Regions from separate parts of the Rhizobium sp. KNZ14-9A genome, predicted to be linked through region 2. Evidence: riboswitches for the same ligand, from Rfam matches in the RefSeq annotation. Region 2 holds a riboswitch; the other holds the start of a gene.
The links. Region 2 has a riboswitch for FMN ahead of ACR9ZQ_RS18580 (DMT family transporter). Riboswitches for the same ligand answer to the same signal wherever they lie in the genome.
Positions count from the first base shown of each region.

Region 1: another riboswitch for FMN. It lies ahead of ribB (3,4-dihydroxy-2-butanone-4-phosphate synthase); the one in region 2 lies ahead of ACR9ZQ_RS18580 (DMT family transporter).

Region 1 is NZ_JBPGXB010000004.1:1,515,930-1,524,162, reverse strand. It holds gene ACR9ZQ_RS37380 (sugar ABC transporter ATP-binding protein) at 1-1,178, shown strand, start outside; gene ACR9ZQ_RS37375 (SDR family oxidoreductase) at 1,201-1,989, shown strand; gene tpiA (triose-phosphate isomerase) at 1,994-2,731, shown strand; gene ACR9ZQ_RS37365 (glucose 1-dehydrogenase) at 2,806-3,588, shown strand; FMN riboswitch at 3,695-3,839, shown strand; gene ribB (3,4-dihydroxy-2-butanone-4-phosphate synthase) at 3,957-4,583, shown strand; gene ACR9ZQ_RS37355 (Gfo/Idh/MocA family protein) at 4,751-5,875, opposite strand; gene ACR9ZQ_RS37350 (ThuA domain-containing protein) at 5,887-6,672, opposite strand; gene ACR9ZQ_RS37345 (ABC transporter ATP-binding protein) at 6,748-7,776, opposite strand; gene ACR9ZQ_RS37340 (carbohydrate ABC transporter permease) at 7,789-8,233, opposite strand, start outside.
Region 2 is NZ_JBPGXB010000002.1:2,383,097-2,391,329, reverse strand. It holds gene lon (endopeptidase La) at 1-1,059, shown strand, start outside; gene hupB (DNA-binding protein HupB) at 1,267-1,542, shown strand; FMN riboswitch at 1,666-1,818, shown strand; gene ACR9ZQ_RS18580 (DMT family transporter) at 1,902-2,810, shown strand; gene ACR9ZQ_RS18575 (esterase-like activity of phytase family protein) at 2,907-5,108, shown strand; gene ACR9ZQ_RS18570 (LysR family transcriptional regulator) at 5,190-6,089, opposite strand; gene ACR9ZQ_RS18565 (zinc-dependent alcohol dehydrogenase family protein) at 6,193-7,182, shown strand; gene ACR9ZQ_RS18560 (aldo/keto reductase) at 7,255-8,233, opposite strand, start outside.

The DNA of each region.
Region 1 (8,233 bases), on a different contig from region 2:
TCTTCATCGGTCGTTGGCCGATGAAGAACGGCGTGGTCGACCGCACCCAGATGGTCCGCCGCGCCCAGGAACAGCTCGCACGGCTGAACCTGCACATTCCCGCGACCCGAAAGGTCACTGGTCTTTCGACCGCCAACCAGCAGCTGATCGAGATTGCCAAGGCGCTGGCGCTCAATGCAAAACTCCTGATCCTCGACGAGCCGACCGCAGCCCTTGGCGGGGCGGAGACGGAAGCCCTGTTCGAGCAGGTGCGCAAGCTCCGCGCCGAGGGCGTGGGCATCATCTACATCTCCCACCGCATGGAAGAGATCAAAAAGATCACCGATCGCATCGTCGTGCTTCGCGACGGAGAGCGCGTCCATGAATTTGCCGACAGTTCGACGCCGGTACGCACGATCGTCGAAAGCATGGTCGGCCGCTCGCTCGATCGCATGTTTCCGACCCTTCCCGAGCCGACCAGCAGGCCCGTGCTCGAAGTGTCCGGCCTGACGTCGCCGGATGATTCCTTCCGGGATGTAAGTTTCGACGTTCACGCGGGCGAGATCCTCGGCATCGCCGGCCTCGTCGGTGCCGGCCGCACCGAGCTCGTGCGGGCGATTTCCGGTGCCGATCCAATCAGCGCCGGCTCGGTCCGGCTGGAAGGCGAGGCGCTGAAGCTGCGCAGCCCTGCAGATGCGATCGCCAAGGGCATCGTGATGGTTCCGGAAGATCGCAAGGATCAAGGGCTCGTCGTTGCACACAAGATCAGCGAAAACATCATCTACGCCAATCTCGACAAGCTTGGCGGGCGCTGGCTCACTTCGAGCGTGAAGCGCGTTTTCGCCGAAAAGGCGGTGGCGAAATTCGGCGTCAAGGGGCGTGCGGAGCAGTTTGCCTCCGACCTCTCGGGTGGCAACCAGCAGAAGGTCGTCATCGCCAAATGGCTGATGCGCGATCCGAAGGTCGTGGTGCTGGACGAGCCCACACGGGGTATCGATGTCGGAGCCCGCGCCGGCATCTACGATATCATCGTCAACCTGGCCAAGCAGGGTGTCGCGGTCATTGTCGTAAGCTCCGACCTCGAGGAGGTTCTCGGCGTATCAAACCGCATTCTCGTACTGGCTCAGGGCAAGCAGGCAGGCATTTTGAAGCGTGACGAGGCGAACGACGTCTCGGTCATGGAACTGGCGACAATCTAGGCAAAGGCAGAAAGGAAGAGCGGTGTCCGACATCTCTCTGAACGCACCGAAACTATTTGATCTCAGCGGCCAGGTCGCCATCGTGACGGGCGCCGGCAGCGGCATCGGGCAAAGGATCGCCATCGGTCTTGCCCAGTGCGGCGCCGACGTGGCGCTTCTCGATCGCCGCACTGATGACGGTCTTGCCACGACTGCCAGCCATATCAGGGCTGCCGGTCGCCGCTCGATCGAGATTGCCGCCGACGTCACCAGTAAATCGTCGCTTGCCGAAGCCGTCGCCCGCACCGAAGCCGATCTCGGTGCGCTCTCGCTTGCTGTCAATGCCGCCGGTATCGCCAACGCTAATCCCGCCGAGGAGATGGAAGAGGATCAGTACCAGACACTGATGGACATCAACCTGAAGGGCATCTTCCTGTCCTGCCAGGCCGAAGCGCGGGCCATGTTGAAGAGCGGCCGCGGTTCGATCGTCAACATCGCCTCCATGTCCGGCGTCATCGTCAATCGGGGTCTCAGTCAGGCCCATTACAACGCCTCCAAGGCGGGCGTGATCCATATGTCGAAGTCGCTGGCGATGGAATGGGTCGGGCGTGGCATCCGCGTCAACACGATTTCGCCGGGCTATACCGCAACGCCGATGAACACCCGGCCGGAGATGGTACATCAGACCAAGCTCTTCGAAGAACAGACGCCGATGCAGCGCATGGCCAGTGTCGACGAGATGGTCGGTCCTGCGGTCTTCCTCCTGTCGAATGCTGCAAGTTTCGTGACGGGCGTCGATCTGCTCGTCGACGGCGGCTTCTGCTGCTGGTGATGACATGCGTAAGCTGATCGCAGGCAATTGGAAAATGAACGGTCTCGTCTCCTCCCAAGCTGAGATCGAGGCGCTGAAGGGGCTAACGGGCAGTGCGACGTGCGATATCGTCGTCTGCCCGCCCTTCACGCTGATCGACCGCGCCGTGGCGCGGGTCAAGGATACGGATCTCGCCATCGGCGCGCAGGATTGCCACGCGCAGTCGTCGGGTGCCCACACCGGCGAAATTTCTGCCGAAATGCTTGCCGATCTCGGTGCGCGCTATGTCATCCTCGGACATTCCGAACGCCGTGTCCTGAACGGCGAGGACGATGAGATTGTGCTGGGGAAGGCGCTTGCCGCGCATCGGGCAGGCTTGATTTCGATCGTCTGCGTCGGTGAGACACGCCATGAGCGCGACGAAGGCCGGGCAATCGAAGTCGTCGGCGAACAACTGCGGGGATCCGTCCCCGAGGGTGCTACCAGCCGAAATCTTGTCATCGCCTATGAACCCGTCTGGGCAATCGGAACCGGACTGGTGCCGACCCACGAACAGATTGAGGAGGTCCATGCGGCGATCCGGCAGATGCTCGAAGAGCGGCTGGGCAGCGATGGCCGTTCGGTCAAGATCCTCTATGGCGGCTCGGTCAAGGCATCCAATGCAGAGGCGATATTCGGGCTTCGCAATGTGGACGGAGCGCTGGTCGGCGGCGCCTCGCTGAAGGCCTCGGAATTCGCAGGAATTATTTCGGCAGCCGTTTGAACTCTGAGTGCGGAGACAAGTGTCGCCGGTGCAGATCGGTGCGCTCACACCGGCGCCGTTGAAAGGAAAAGAGAATGCAACGTTTTGAAAACAAGACCGTCGTCATTACCGGCGCAAGCCGCGGTATCGGTGCAGCGATCGCCAAACGCTTTGCGCGCGAAGGCGCCAATCTCGTCGTTTCGGCCAATGAAGACAGCGTGCATGGCGTGGCAGAACAGATCAAGTCAGATGGCGGCAAGGCTATTTCCTTCGTTGGCGACGTCACTGACAAGTCAAGCGTCAAGGCCCTTTATGACGCAGCCGAGCAGGCATTCGGCGCTGTCGACGTCTCCATCCAGAATGCCGGCGTCATCACCATTGCCCGCATCGAGGATATGACCGAGGGCGAGTGGGACAAGGTCATGGCCGTCAACACCAAGGGCGTGTTCCTCTGCGCCCAGGAAGCGATCGCCCGCATGCGCAAGCACGGCCGCGGCGGCCGTCTCATCAACACGGCCTCCGGCCAGGCGCGCGACGGCTTCATCTATACGCCGCATTATGCCGCCTCGAAGATGGGCGTCGTCGGCATCACCCAGAGCCTTGCCAAGGAAGTCGCGACCGACGGCATCACCGTCAACGCCTTCTGCCCGGGCATCATCGAGACCGACATGTGGGCCTATAACGACCAGGCATGGGGCAAGCTGCTCGGCAATTACGGCCCCGGCGAACTGATGAAGGAATGGGTCGAAGGCATTCCGATGAAGCGCGCCGGTTCCGGCGAAGACGTCGCCGGCCTCGTCACCTTCCTTGCCAGCGACGATGCAGCCTACATTACCGGCCAGACCATCAATGTCGATGGCGGCCTGATCATGTCCTAGCTCTGTTCGGCAATAGGAAACGGTGCTTTCACCTCTGCGAGGCAGTTCCCGCGGCGAGATCTGCACTCAACCTCTTGCAGAACAAGGCCTTCATCATCTATCTAAGTAATGTTCTCAGGGCGGGGTGCAATTCCCCACCGGCGGTATCGAGGCAACTCGGAGCCCGCGAGCGCCTTCGTGGAAGCGAAGGGTCAGCAGATCCGGTGAGATGCCGGAGCCGACGGTCATAGTCCGGATGGAAGAGAGCAACGCAGAGGACACCGCTCGGCACGCGGTGTTTCATATGCTTGTTCGCCCAAGGGAAAATGGTGGCTTTTGACAGGCCATGTACGCCGCACACTGCGGCTAACCCTTGAAAGGCAGAGAAGATGGCAATTTCCAGAATCGAAGATGCGATCGTCGCGATTGCGCGTGGCGAGATCGTGGTCGTCGTCGACGATCGTGATCGTGAAAACGAGGGCGACCTCGTCATCGCATCCGAGGCAATCACCCCGCAGGCGATCGCCTTCATGATGAATTATGCTCGCGGCCTCATCTGTGTGGCAATGGAAGGCGAGCGGCTGGACGAGCTGCAGATCCCGCAGATGGTCCCCAACAATACCGAACTTTTGAAGACGGCTTTCACCGTGTCGGTTGACTATATTCCTGAAACGACGACCGGAATTTCGGCGGCTGACCGCGCCGCGACGGTTCGCGCACTCATTGCCGAGACGTCCCGCCCCGAGGATTTTGCGCGGCCCGGCCATATCTTCCCGTTGCGTGCGCATCCGAACGGCGTGCTTTCTCGTCCAGGTCATACCGAGGCGGCTGTCGACCTCGCAAGGCTTGCCGGCCTGTCGCCGTCAGGTGTCATTTGCGAGGTGGCCAATGATGATGGCACGATGGCACGCCTGCCCGAGCTTGAGCAGTTTGCCGAACGGCACGGCCTCCATCTGATCACAATCGAGGATCTCATTGCTTATCGGGGCGTGAGAGCGCCTGTTAAGGCCGCCTAGTAAGCGTGTCTTGGCCTGGCGTAAAAGAGCCACGGCGAGCCAAGATCGCGTGGGTGCCGTTTGTGTAGTCTGCAACGAGGCACTCGCGCTCTGGCACGGATAAGCCGCGTGAGCTATTAGCTCGACGAAGGCCCGATCACGCGGGCCTTCGATGTTTCACCATGCCTTCAGACGACGAGTGCTAGCGCCGGTCCCTGATCGTCCGTCTTGCGTTCCTGGCCGGCCGTGCCTTCCAGGCTCTCGGAAGCCAGCAGATTGAACTCCCGACGTTCTTTCTCCGATACGATCGCGAGGTCGATGACCTTCTGCAGGTTGGCGGCATGGCGGAAGGTGGGATCGTCCTGCTTTCCGGTTCTGACCGCTTCGGCAAAGCGCTGGTAGTTGGTCAGCACTGCCGGCACCTCGATGTCACGCCAGGTGGCGCTTTCAATATCGTCACCGAAGCAGCCCCGAAGATCTGAGCCGTCAGGACGATGGATGACTTCGAGGCTGCCTTTTTCGCCATAGATGCGCAGCTTCAGTTCGTTGAGATGACCGGTCGCCCAGCGTGTCGCATGGATGACGCCGAGGGCGCCATTGGCGAAATCGACAGACATGGTGAAGCTGTCATTGGCGTCGAGCATATATTCACCGATCTGTCCGCCCGGCGCCTTGTTGAAGGTCTTGAGGCGCGCAAAGACATGGTCGATATCGGTCGCGGCGCCATAAGCGGCGAAATCGAGAATATGAATGCCGACATCGCCGAGCACGCCGTTCGATCCATGGCCGGTGGACAAGCGCCACAGCCAGCGCGATTCCGTACGCCAATCGCCCCAGGCGCGAGACACCAGCCAGCTCTGCAGATAGGAGGCCTCCACATGGCGGATGGTGCCAAGTTCGCCTGATAGCACCATCTCGCGGGCGCGCTGCAGCGGTGCGACGTTGCGATAGGTGAGGTTGACCATGTTGACGACGCCGGCGGTCTCAGCCGCTTCCGTCATCTCCAGCGCATGGGCGTAGTTTTCTGCCAGCGGCTTTTCACAGAAGACGTGCTTGCCGGCGGCGATCAGCGCCAAGCTCGTCGCATGATGTATCCGGTCAGGCGTGACGTTGGTGGCGGCATCGAATTCGCCCCAGGCGATCGCTTCCTCGAGCGTGCTGAAGCGCTTTGCGATGTTGAAATGATCAGCGAACTCATCAAGCCGGGTCCGATCGGTGTCGACGGCGCCGACCACCTCGACACCATCGATGGCGAGGAAGTTGGCAACCTGGTTTTTGGCCATCATGCCCGTGCCAAGAACAAGTAGACGCATTGCTCTTCTCCTCAGCGGTAACCGGCTTCGCCGGCTTGATGCAGTCTCGGACCACGCTCGACGATCGGCTCCAGTGCCTTCTCTACCGGCACATTTGGGGCATCGGTGATGCTCTTCAGGTCGCTCTGCGGGTTATAGGCCCACTTCACGCCGTTGATCAGCACCTTCTGCACGTTCGCATCGTGATAGGTCGGATAGGTTTCGTGGCCGGGGCGGAAATAGAAGATATTGCCGGCGCCGCGGCGCCAGGTGAGGCCAGACCGGAAGACTTCTCCGCCCTGGAACCAGGAGATGAACACCGTTTCCAACGGCTCCGGCACCGAGAACTGCTCGCCATACATTTCCTCGTTCTCAAGCTCGAAATGCTCGCCGAGACCAGCAGCGATCGGATGGCGCTGATTGATCGTCCACAGACGCTCGCGCTCGCCCGCCTCGCGCCATTTCAGTGCACAGGGCGTGCCCATCAGGCGCTTGAAGATCTTGGAGAAATGGCCGGAATGCAGAACGAGCAGGCCCATGCCTTCCCAGACCCGCTTGGCGACGCGCTCGACGACGACGTCAGAGACTGCGCCATGGTCCTTGTGGCCCCACCAGGTCAGAACGTCGGTCTCGGCAAGCCGGGCTTCGCTGAGGCCATGTTCCGGCTCCTGCAGCGTTGCCGTGGTCGCGGAAATCGCCGGATCGGTGTTCAGCGCCTTGGCGATCGTGGTGTGCATGCCATCAGGATAGATCTCCCGGACAATGGCGTTGGTATTTTCGTGGATGTTCTCACCCCAGACGATGGTGCGAATAGACAAGTTTCTGCTCCTTCACAGCAAGTAGCGGACCGGAACCGATGGGAAGCGGTCGGATCCTGTTTGTTTGATTGGTGGTCAGGCTGCGCCCTTGAAAGGGACCTTTTCGAGTGCGCGTCCGGATTGGTCGAAACGGTGAATGCGATCCTTGACCGGCGACACGCCCAGTTGCTGGCCGGGCTGGTGGCTCGATACGCCGGTCTCTCGCACGGTCAGCGGCTCGGCGGAGCCGATGTCGAGATAGACGAAACTGTCCGAGCCGAGGATTTCTGAGTGGATGACAGTGCCCGTCCAGGCAGGATCCTGATCTCTAAACTCGATATGTTCGGCTCGCACCCCAATCGTATGGGCATTATAGGGAGCCGCGAACGGTCCGGAGAGGAAGTTCATTTTCGGCGAGCCGATGAAGCCGGCGACGAAGATTGAGTTCGGGGTCTCGTAGAGCTCGATCGGAGTTCCGATCTGTTCGACGACGCCATCACGAAGAACGCATATGCGATCGGCAAGCGTCATGGCCTCGACCTGATCGTGGGTGACATAGATCATCGTGGTGTCATGCATGCCGCGGTGAAGCTTGGCGATCTCCAGTCTTGTGGCAACGCGCAAAGCGGCGTCAAGGTTCGACAATGGTTCGTCGAACAGGAAGACCTTCGGGTCACGAACGATGGCGCGGCCAATGGCTACGCGCTGGCGTTGGCCGCCTGAAAGCTGGCGCGGCAGGCGCTCCAGATAGGGTGAGAGCTGCAGCATGCCGGCTGCCTGTTCGACGCGCGCCTTGCATTCTTCTCTGGTTCGGCCGGAGAGCTTCATGCCGAAGGCCATGTTTTCGTAGACCGTCATATGCGGATAGAGCGCATAGGACTGGAAGACCATCGCGATGCCGCGCTTCGACGGGGAAAGACGATTGACCGGCTGACCATCGAAGGAAAGCGTGCCTGACGTTATGTCCTCCAGTCCTGAGATCAATCTAAGCAAGGTGGACTTGCCGCAACCGGACGGGCCGACGAAGACCATGAACTCCCCCTTCCGGATGTCCATGCTAACGCCCTTGATGACTTCGAATGCCCCGAAGCTCTTGCGGATATTGTCTAATCTAATTTGTGCCATGTCGCGCTTTCCTCAGCCTTTGACGCCGCCGGCCGTCAGCCCGGAAATGATCCGGCGTTGAAAAATAAGAACAAGGATGACGACGGGCACGGTAACGATGACCGATGCCGCCATGATATTGCCCCAGGGGATTTCGAACTGACTGCCGCCCGAAAGGAGAGCGATCGCTACCGGCACCGTCCGTTGCGCATCCGACGAGGTGAAAGTCAGGGCGAACAGAAATTCATTCCAGGCCGTGATGAAGGCAAGCAGACCGGTGGTGACCAGGGCCGGCCACATCAGCGGCATGAACACCTGCGTGATGATGACCCAGGGGGAGGCGCCATCGACGATGGCCGCTTCCTCGATCTCGATCGGCAGATCCCGCATGAAAGTCGTCAGCACCCACACCGTGAAAGGCAGAGTGAAGATCATATAGGAGAAGATCAGCGCGAAGGGCGTGTTGAAGATGCCGATC
Region 2 (8,233 bases):
TTCATGGACCACTACCTGGAAGTCGAATACGACCTGTCGGACGTGATGTTCATCACGACGGCGAATACGCTGAACATCCCGGCTCCGCTGATGGACCGCATGGAAATCATCCGTATCGCCGGCTACACCGAAGACGAAAAGCGCGAGATCGCCAAGCGGCACCTGCTGCCGAAGGCCATCAAGGAACATGCGCTGCAGCCGAGCGAATTCTCGGTCAGCGACGATGCCCTGATGGCAATCAGCCAGCAGTATACCCGCGAAGCCGGTGTCCGTAACTTCGAACGCGAATTGATGAAGCTCGCCCGCAAGGCGGTCACCGAGATCATCAAGGGCAAGGCGAAGTCGGTTCATGTCACGGCAGCGAATATCGACGATTATCTTGGCGTTCCGCGCTTCCGCCACGGCGAAGCCGAGCGTGAGGATCAGGTCGGCGTGGTCACGGGTCTTGCCTGGACGGAAGTCGGCGGCGAGCTGCTGACGATCGAAGGTGTCATGATGCCCGGCAAGGGCCGCATGACCGTCACCGGCAACCTGAAGGAAGTGATGAAGGAATCGATCTCGGCAGCGGCGTCTTACGTCCGCTCGCGCGCCGTCGATTTCGGCATCCAGCCGCCGCTCTTCGACAAGAGCGACATCCACGTACACGTGCCGGAAGGCGCAACGCCGAAGGATGGTCCGTCTGCCGGTGTCGCGATGGCAACCGCGATCGTCTCGATCATGACCGGCATTCCGGTCAACAAGGATGTGGCAATGACGGGTGAAATCACCCTGCGTGGCCGTGTCCTGCCGATCGGTGGCCTGAAGGAAAAGCTGCTCGCGGCACTGCGCGGCGGCATCAAGAAGGTGCTGATTCCGGAAGAGAATGCCAAGGATCTGGCAGAGATTCCTGACAACGTGAAGAACAACATGGAGATCATTCCGGTCTCCCGTATGGGCGAAGTGATCAAGCATGCGCTGGTCCGTCGTCCCGAGCCGATCGAGTGGGATGGTACGGTGGAAACGCCCGTCATCGCGACTGTCGAAGGGCTCGATGATGCAGGTGCAGCCATCGCTCATTGAGCTTTGGCGGCCACATTTATGCCCAATTGTTGCAAATCCTGAAAAAGGCCGGCGGAAACGCCGGCCTTTTTTGTGAAAACGTCATGTAGACGCTTGCTTTTCCTTGATTTGCAGGGTTTTTGGGTTCTCGGCGGGCCTGATGAAAGCGATTTCTGCGCCTAGCTTACAGATTGAGTTGTTTCAAACCATTTAGAAAGGGGTGGAAACATGAACAAGAATGAACTCGTGTCCGCAGTAGCCGAAAAGGCTGGACTGACGAAGTCTGACGCAGCATCTGCCGTAGACGCAGTTTTTGATGTTGTGCAGGCCGAGCTGAAGAACAAGGGCGACATCCGTCTCGCTGGCTTCGGCAGCTTCACGGTTTCTCATCGCGCTGCCACGAAGGGTCGCAACCCGTCGACCGGCGCCGAAGTTGACATTCCGGCACGCAACGTGCCGAAGTTCACGCCCGGCAAGGGCCTGAAGGACGCCGTCAACGGCTGATACGAGATTGTCCGCCGGCCGTAAACGAGAACGGTCGCGCAGGATTTCGAGGGGGGTTCGGCATCGCCGGACCCCTTTTTGTTTTTGATCGCTTGCGGCATGCAGCGCTTTGTCTTACGACGGCGATGTTCTCAGGGCGGGGTGAAAGTCCCCACCGGCGGTAAGGGCTACGGCCTGAGCCCGCGAGCGCCTTCCGAAGCCTTGGTTTGGGAAGGGTCAGCAGATCCGGTGTGATTCCGGAGCCGACGGTTAGAGTCCGGATGAAAGAGAATGAGCATGGCCGCGCGCGGGCAGGGATCTGTCTGCGTCTGCGTTCTGTAACCTCATGCGTCCTGATTTATGTTTGGTCCCTATTCCGGATGGAAGACATGAATCAGAATTCCCTTGCAGTTTCGCACTCCCGCGCCTTCGCCGGTGCAGCCTTCATGGTGCTTGGAGGCGTCGTCTTCTCGCTCCTCAATGTCGTCACCCAATGGCTCACGATGACGCTTGCCTTCCCGGCGGCCTCCGCAGCCTTCTGGCAATATGGCTTCGCTTTTCTTTTCTCGTTGCCCTTCCTGCGCAAGGTCGGCCTTTCTGCCATGCGCACGGATTATCCCTGGCGGCATATCGTGCGTGTCGTCCTTGCTGCGCTCGGCGTCGAGGCCTGGGTCTCCGGCCTCGCCTCCGTGCCGATCTGGCAGGCGATCGCACTCGTCATGACCTCGCCCTTTTTCATCATTCTCGGCGCACGCCTTTTCCTCGGCGAGCGTGTTGGCCCCGCTCGCTGGATGGCGACAGGTGTCGGCTTTATCGGCGCCATGATCATCCTCCAGCCATGGTCGGACAGCTTCACCTGGGCAGCACTTCTGCCTGTTATCTCGGCTTTGCTTTGGGGCGCCTCCTCGCTCATCACCAAGAGCCTGACCGGCATTGAGAAGCCGGAGACGATCACCGTGTGGCTTCTGGTGCTGCTGACGCCGATCAATGGCGGCCTGGCGCTCGCGGCAGGCTTTGTGGTGCCGACGGGCGCCGCACTTGCTCTCTTCCTTCTGGCAGGCCTCCTGACGGTCGTGGCGCAATATCTGCTGACGCTCGCCTATGCCAGCGCCGACGCTGCCTATGTGCAGCCTTTCGACGACCTGAAGCTGCCGCTGAACGTGCTCGCCGGCTGGCTTTTCTTCGGCTATGCGCCGGCTGGTTATCTGTGGCTCGGCGCTGCGCTCATCCTCGCCGCGTCGCTCTTCATCATGCGCAGCGAGATGCGTCGCGAACGGCAGGCGGCCTGACGCAAACCGTACAAAATGTCGCAGGCTGTCATGTGTCTGTCATGGCAGTCCCGCAAAAAACCTCTGTTCGATTTTTTCGACATTGGGGGATTTTCAATGACATTGTCTTCGCGCAAGGCAGCGCTCGCTGCCATGCTTTTTGCATCCGTTGCCTTCCCGGCAGCGGCTGAGCCGGTTTTCAACCGCATCGCCTCTTTCCCGGTCGCGACCAACCTGCCGGCTGACAAGGACAAGCTTTCGGCCACTTCGGCCGAAATCATTACCGCTTCGCAGGATGGCAACACGCTGATCTACAGCGACAGCCCGCTCGGCGCGATTGGCTTCATCGACATCACCGATGCTAAGGCACCCAAGGCCGGCGGCGCGCTGATGATGGACGGTGAACCGACCTCGGTCACGACTGCAGCCGGCAAGGCGCTCGTCGCCGTCAACACCGGCGAAAGCAAGCAGAAGCCGTCAGGCCGTCTGGCGATCGTCGATATCGCCGGTAAGAAGATCGATGCTACCTGCGATCTCGGCGGCCAGCCTGATTCGATCGCCCTCAGCAAGGATAGGACGCTCGGCACTATCGCGATCGAAAACGAGCGCGACGAAGATGTCAACGACGGCAAGATCCCGCAGATGCCGGCAGGCGACCTCGTCGTCTTCCAGGTCAAGACCGACGGTACCGTCGATTGTGGCACAATCAAGCACGTTGCCCTGGCCGGTCTCGCCGGCGTTGCCCCGGAGGATCCGGAGCCGGAATTCGTTGCCTTCAACAGCCAGAACGAAATCGCCCTGACCCTGCAGGAAAACAACGAGATCATCATCCTCGACGGCACGACCGGCACAGTGAAGACGCACTTCTCTGCCGGCACCGTTGATCTCACCGGCATCGACACCAAACGTGACGGCGCCCTGAAATTTACCGGCGAGAAGAAGGGCATCCATCGCGAGCCCGACGCCGTAAAGTGGCTGGACGACAACCGTCTCGTCGTCGCCAACGAAGGCGATTATGAAGGCGGTTCGCGCGGCTTCACCATCTTCGACAAGACCGGCAAGGTCCTCTTCGAATCCGGCAGCTCCTTCGAGCGTGCCGTCGCCGCTATCGGCCACTATCCGGAAAGCCGCTCCTCGTCGAAGGGCGTCGAGCCGGAAGGTCTCGAAGCGGCCAAGTTCGGCACTGACAACCTGTTCTTCCTGCTCGCCGAGCGCGCTTCCGTCGTCGGCGTCTACAAGGACACGGGCGCCGATCCGGAACTGCTGCAGATCCTGCCGTCGGGTATTTCTCCGGAAGGCGCGATCGCCATTCCGCAGCGTAACCTGCTTGCGACCGCCAATGAACTCGACCTCGGCAAAGACGGCGGTGCGCGTTCGCACGTGATGATCTACGAGCGCGGCGAAGGCGAGAAGGCCTATCCGCACATTGTCTCCGCCGAGAAGGACGGCAATCCGATCGGCTTTGCAGCCCTTTCGGGGCTCGCCGCCGTTCCGGGCAAGCCGGGCATGCTCTACGCCGTCAGCGACAGCGTCCTAGGCTCGCAGCCGACGATCTACACGATCGACGCCACCAAGAAGCCGGCCGTCATCACCGATGCGCTGGTCGTCAAGCGTGACGGCGCTCCGGCCCAGAAGCTCGATATCGAAGGCATCGCTGTTGCCGCCGACGGCTCCTTCTGGCTGGCTTCGGAAGGCTATACCGAGCGCCTGGTTCCGCATGCGCTCTACAATGTTACCGCCAAGGGCGACATCAAGACCGAGATCGCTCTGCCGAAGGAGTTGCTCGCCAACGAAATCCGCTACGGCTTCGAAGGTGTCACGATCATCGGCACCGGCGACGACGCAACGCTGTGGATGGCCGTTCAGCGCGAGTGGAACGATGACGAGAAGGGCTTTGTGAAGCTCCTCTCCTACAACCCGAAGAAGAAGGAATGGGGCGGCGTGCGCTACCCGCTCGACAAGACCGAGAGCGGCTGGGTCGGCCTCTCCGAAATCACCGCCCAGGGCGACAGCGTCTACATCATCGAGCGCGACAACCTCGTCGGCGATGCGGCCAAGCTGAAGAAGCTCTATAAGGTCGCAATCTCCGACCTGAAGCCCGGCAAGCTCGGGGCCGAACTGCCGGTCGTCAAGAAGACGGAAGCCCATGATTTCATCGGTGACCTGAAGTCGGCCACCAATGGCTATGTTCTCGACAAGCTGGAAGGTTTTGCCTTCGACGCATCAGGCAAGGCCTATGCTGTGACCGACAATGACGGTGTGAGCGACTCCTCGGGCGAAACCCTGTTCTTCCCGGTCAACCTGACCGCTACGAACTGAGTTCGCATTCCCGCGAAATGGAAAGGCCGGGTTTTGCCCGGCCTTTTTCTTTGGCTCAATCACACTGACGACCCGACGGACCTAGACCATGAATTTGGGCAGTGCGGCCGCCAATGCGTCGACGGCAAGACGGATCCTGAGCGGCAGGTGCGGTGTCTGCAGCCAAAGCGCATGGCAGTCATAGAGAAACTCCGGCTGACCCGGCAGCAGCACTTCCAGCGCTCCAGCCTGCACACGGTCGCGGATGAGCCAGTAAGGCAGCCAGGCAAGCCCCATGCCGGCCGTTGCCGCATCTGCAATCGCATCGAGATCGTCGAGCCGCAATCGGCTGTTCGGCCGAACTTCCACCGGAGGCTGGTCGCCATGCGGGAAGAGCCATGGGCTGAAGCGGGCAGAGCGTGCGTAGATGATCGCATTGTGCCTGCCGATATCTTCGATCTGCTCAGGTCTACCATGCGCATCGAGATAGCTCGCTGAGGCGCAGACCACCATGCGCTGGCGCGCGACGCGGCGCGCGATAATGCCTGACCTGTCTGCCAGTTCGCCGGTCCGGATCGCGAGATCGTAACCGTCATCGGCGAGATCGGTAACGGGATCGCTGAGCGACAGATCGAGTTCGAGGTTCGGATATCGCTTTGCAAGCTCGATCAGAACCGGAAGCACGCAATGACGCCCAAAATGCACGGGCATGGTGACACGCAGCTTGCCGCATGGTTCGGAAAGATGATCGATCGCGAGCGCATCCGCCGCTTCCGTCTCGGCAAGGATCATCCGACAGCGCTCATAATAGGCGCGTCCGAAATCCGTCAGGCTCTGGCGGCGTGTCGTCCGGCTGATAAGGCTGACCCCCAATCGCTCCTCAAGAAAGCGGATGTGCTTGCCGACCATGGGGCCAGATAGGCCGAGTGCTGCTGCCGCTGCCGCAAACGAGCCCAGATCCACAGCCTTCACGAAGACGGTCATGCTGGTGAGACGATCCATATTGCAAACCCATGGTTTCTTCTGTCTTGCTTTCTGGCCAATTTATCTTCTGCAGTCCGCTTGTCATAGCTCATTCGGTTCAATTGTTTTGGAGTCGATCGAAATGGCACGCATAATCCGCTTCCACGAGCTGGGTGGTCCCGAGGTTCTTCGCATCGAGGATGTAGATGTGCCGGCACCCGGGCCGGGGCAGGTTCAAATCCGCGTCAAGGCGCTGGGCATCAACAGAGCCGAGGCGCTGCTTCGGTCCGGCAACTACATCGAGACTGCGCCTCTGCCATCTGGCCTGGGCCTCGAAGCGGCCGGCATCGTCGAGGCGGTAGGCGAGGGCGTGGATGGCTTTGCGCCGGGTGACGGCGTCAGCATCATTCCGCCGATCTCCATGGTGCGCACACCGGCTTATGGCGAACTGGTCGCATTTCCCGCTGAATACGTAGTCAGGCACCCGCCGTCGCTCTCCTGGGTGGCGGCAGCCGCGATTTGGATGCAATATCTCACGGCCTATGGCGCTCTTATCGATATTGCTCGGCTGCAGAAGGGTGATTTCATTGCCGTTACCGCGGCATCGAGCAGCGTGGGGCTTGCTGCGATCCAGATCGTCAACATGGTGGGTGCCACGCCGATCGCGATCACGAGGACCGCGGCGAAACGTCAGTCATTGCAGGATGTCGGTGCCGCGCATGTCATTGCATCGCAGGAGGAGGACCTTGAAATGCGGCTGAGGGAAATCGCCGGGGCGGACGGTGTGCGGGTCGTCTTCGACGCCGTGGCAGGCCCGATCTTCGGACCGCTGACGGCAGCAATGTCATCGGGCGGCATTCTCATCGAATATGGCGGACTGAGCTCGGCGCCGACGCCCTTTCCTCTGCCTGCCGTGCTCGGAAAATGTCTGACGCTGCGCGGCTATCTCGTTCACGAAATCACCCGCGATCCGGCCCGGCTGGACGCGGCAAAGCGGTTTATTCTGGAAGGGTTCGCATCCGGTGCTCTCAAACCCGTCATATCAAGGACATTCCCCTTCGAGCAGATCGTCGAGGCGCACCGCTTCCTGGAATCGAACGAGCAGTTCGGCAAGATTGTCGTAACGGTGTGATCCAGCACGGGCCGGATGGATAGATCAGGCCCGGCCGTCTTGGCCGGCCGGGCCTGAGCAATCAGTCAGGGCCTACCAGCGCTGATGGACATGCGGTGCGATCAGTCGCTTGTAAATCTCGCGTGTCGCCGCCATGACGTCAGCCGAGAGCGGCGCAAGATCGGCGGCGGCCGCATTGGCCTTGGCCTGCTCGGCATTGCGTGCGCCGGGGATGACGACCGTGACGGCCTCTGCCATCAGGATCCAGCGCAGCGCAAAGGCGGCCATGCTCGCACCCGCCGGCACCAGTTTGCGTACTTCCTCGACGGCCTGCAGGCCGACCTCGAAGGGCACGCCCGAGAAGGTCTCGCCGACATCGAAGGCTTCGCCATTTCGGTTGAAGTTGCGGTGGTCGTCGCTTGCGAACTTCGTGTCGCGGGTGATCTTGCCGGAGAGCAGGCCGCTGGCGAGCGGCACGCGGGCGATGATCGCCACGTTCTTGCGGCGGGCTTCGCTGAAGAACAGATGATCGGGACGCTGGCGGAAGATGTTGTAGATGATCTGGATGCTGACGACGCCGGGATATTCGATCGCTTTCAGTGCTTCCTCGACCTTCTCGACGCTGACGCCGTAGCCCTTGATCTTGCCGGCCTTCTGCAGCTCGTCCAGACCTGCGAAGACTTCCGGGCGATAGAGCACTTCCGTCGGCGGGCAGTGGAGCTGCACGAGATCGAGGCTGTCGACCTGCAGGTTTTTCAGGCTGCGGTCGATGAAGCCTTCCAGATTGGCCTTGGTGTAGCCATCAGCGACATGCGGGTTCAGACGGCGGCCGGCCTTGGTCGCGACCATCGGGCGTTCACCGCCGCGCGCCTTCAGCACTTCGGCAATGATCTTTTCGGAACGGCCGTCGCCATAGACGTCGGCGGTATCGATGAAGGTCATGCCGGCGTCGAGCGCGGCATTCAAGGCAGCGCGGCCGTCCGCTTCGCTGACATCGCCCCAGGAGCCGCCGATCTGCCAGGCGCCGAAGCCCACATCGGTGACGGTAAAGGGCAGGCGGCCAAAAGCATGA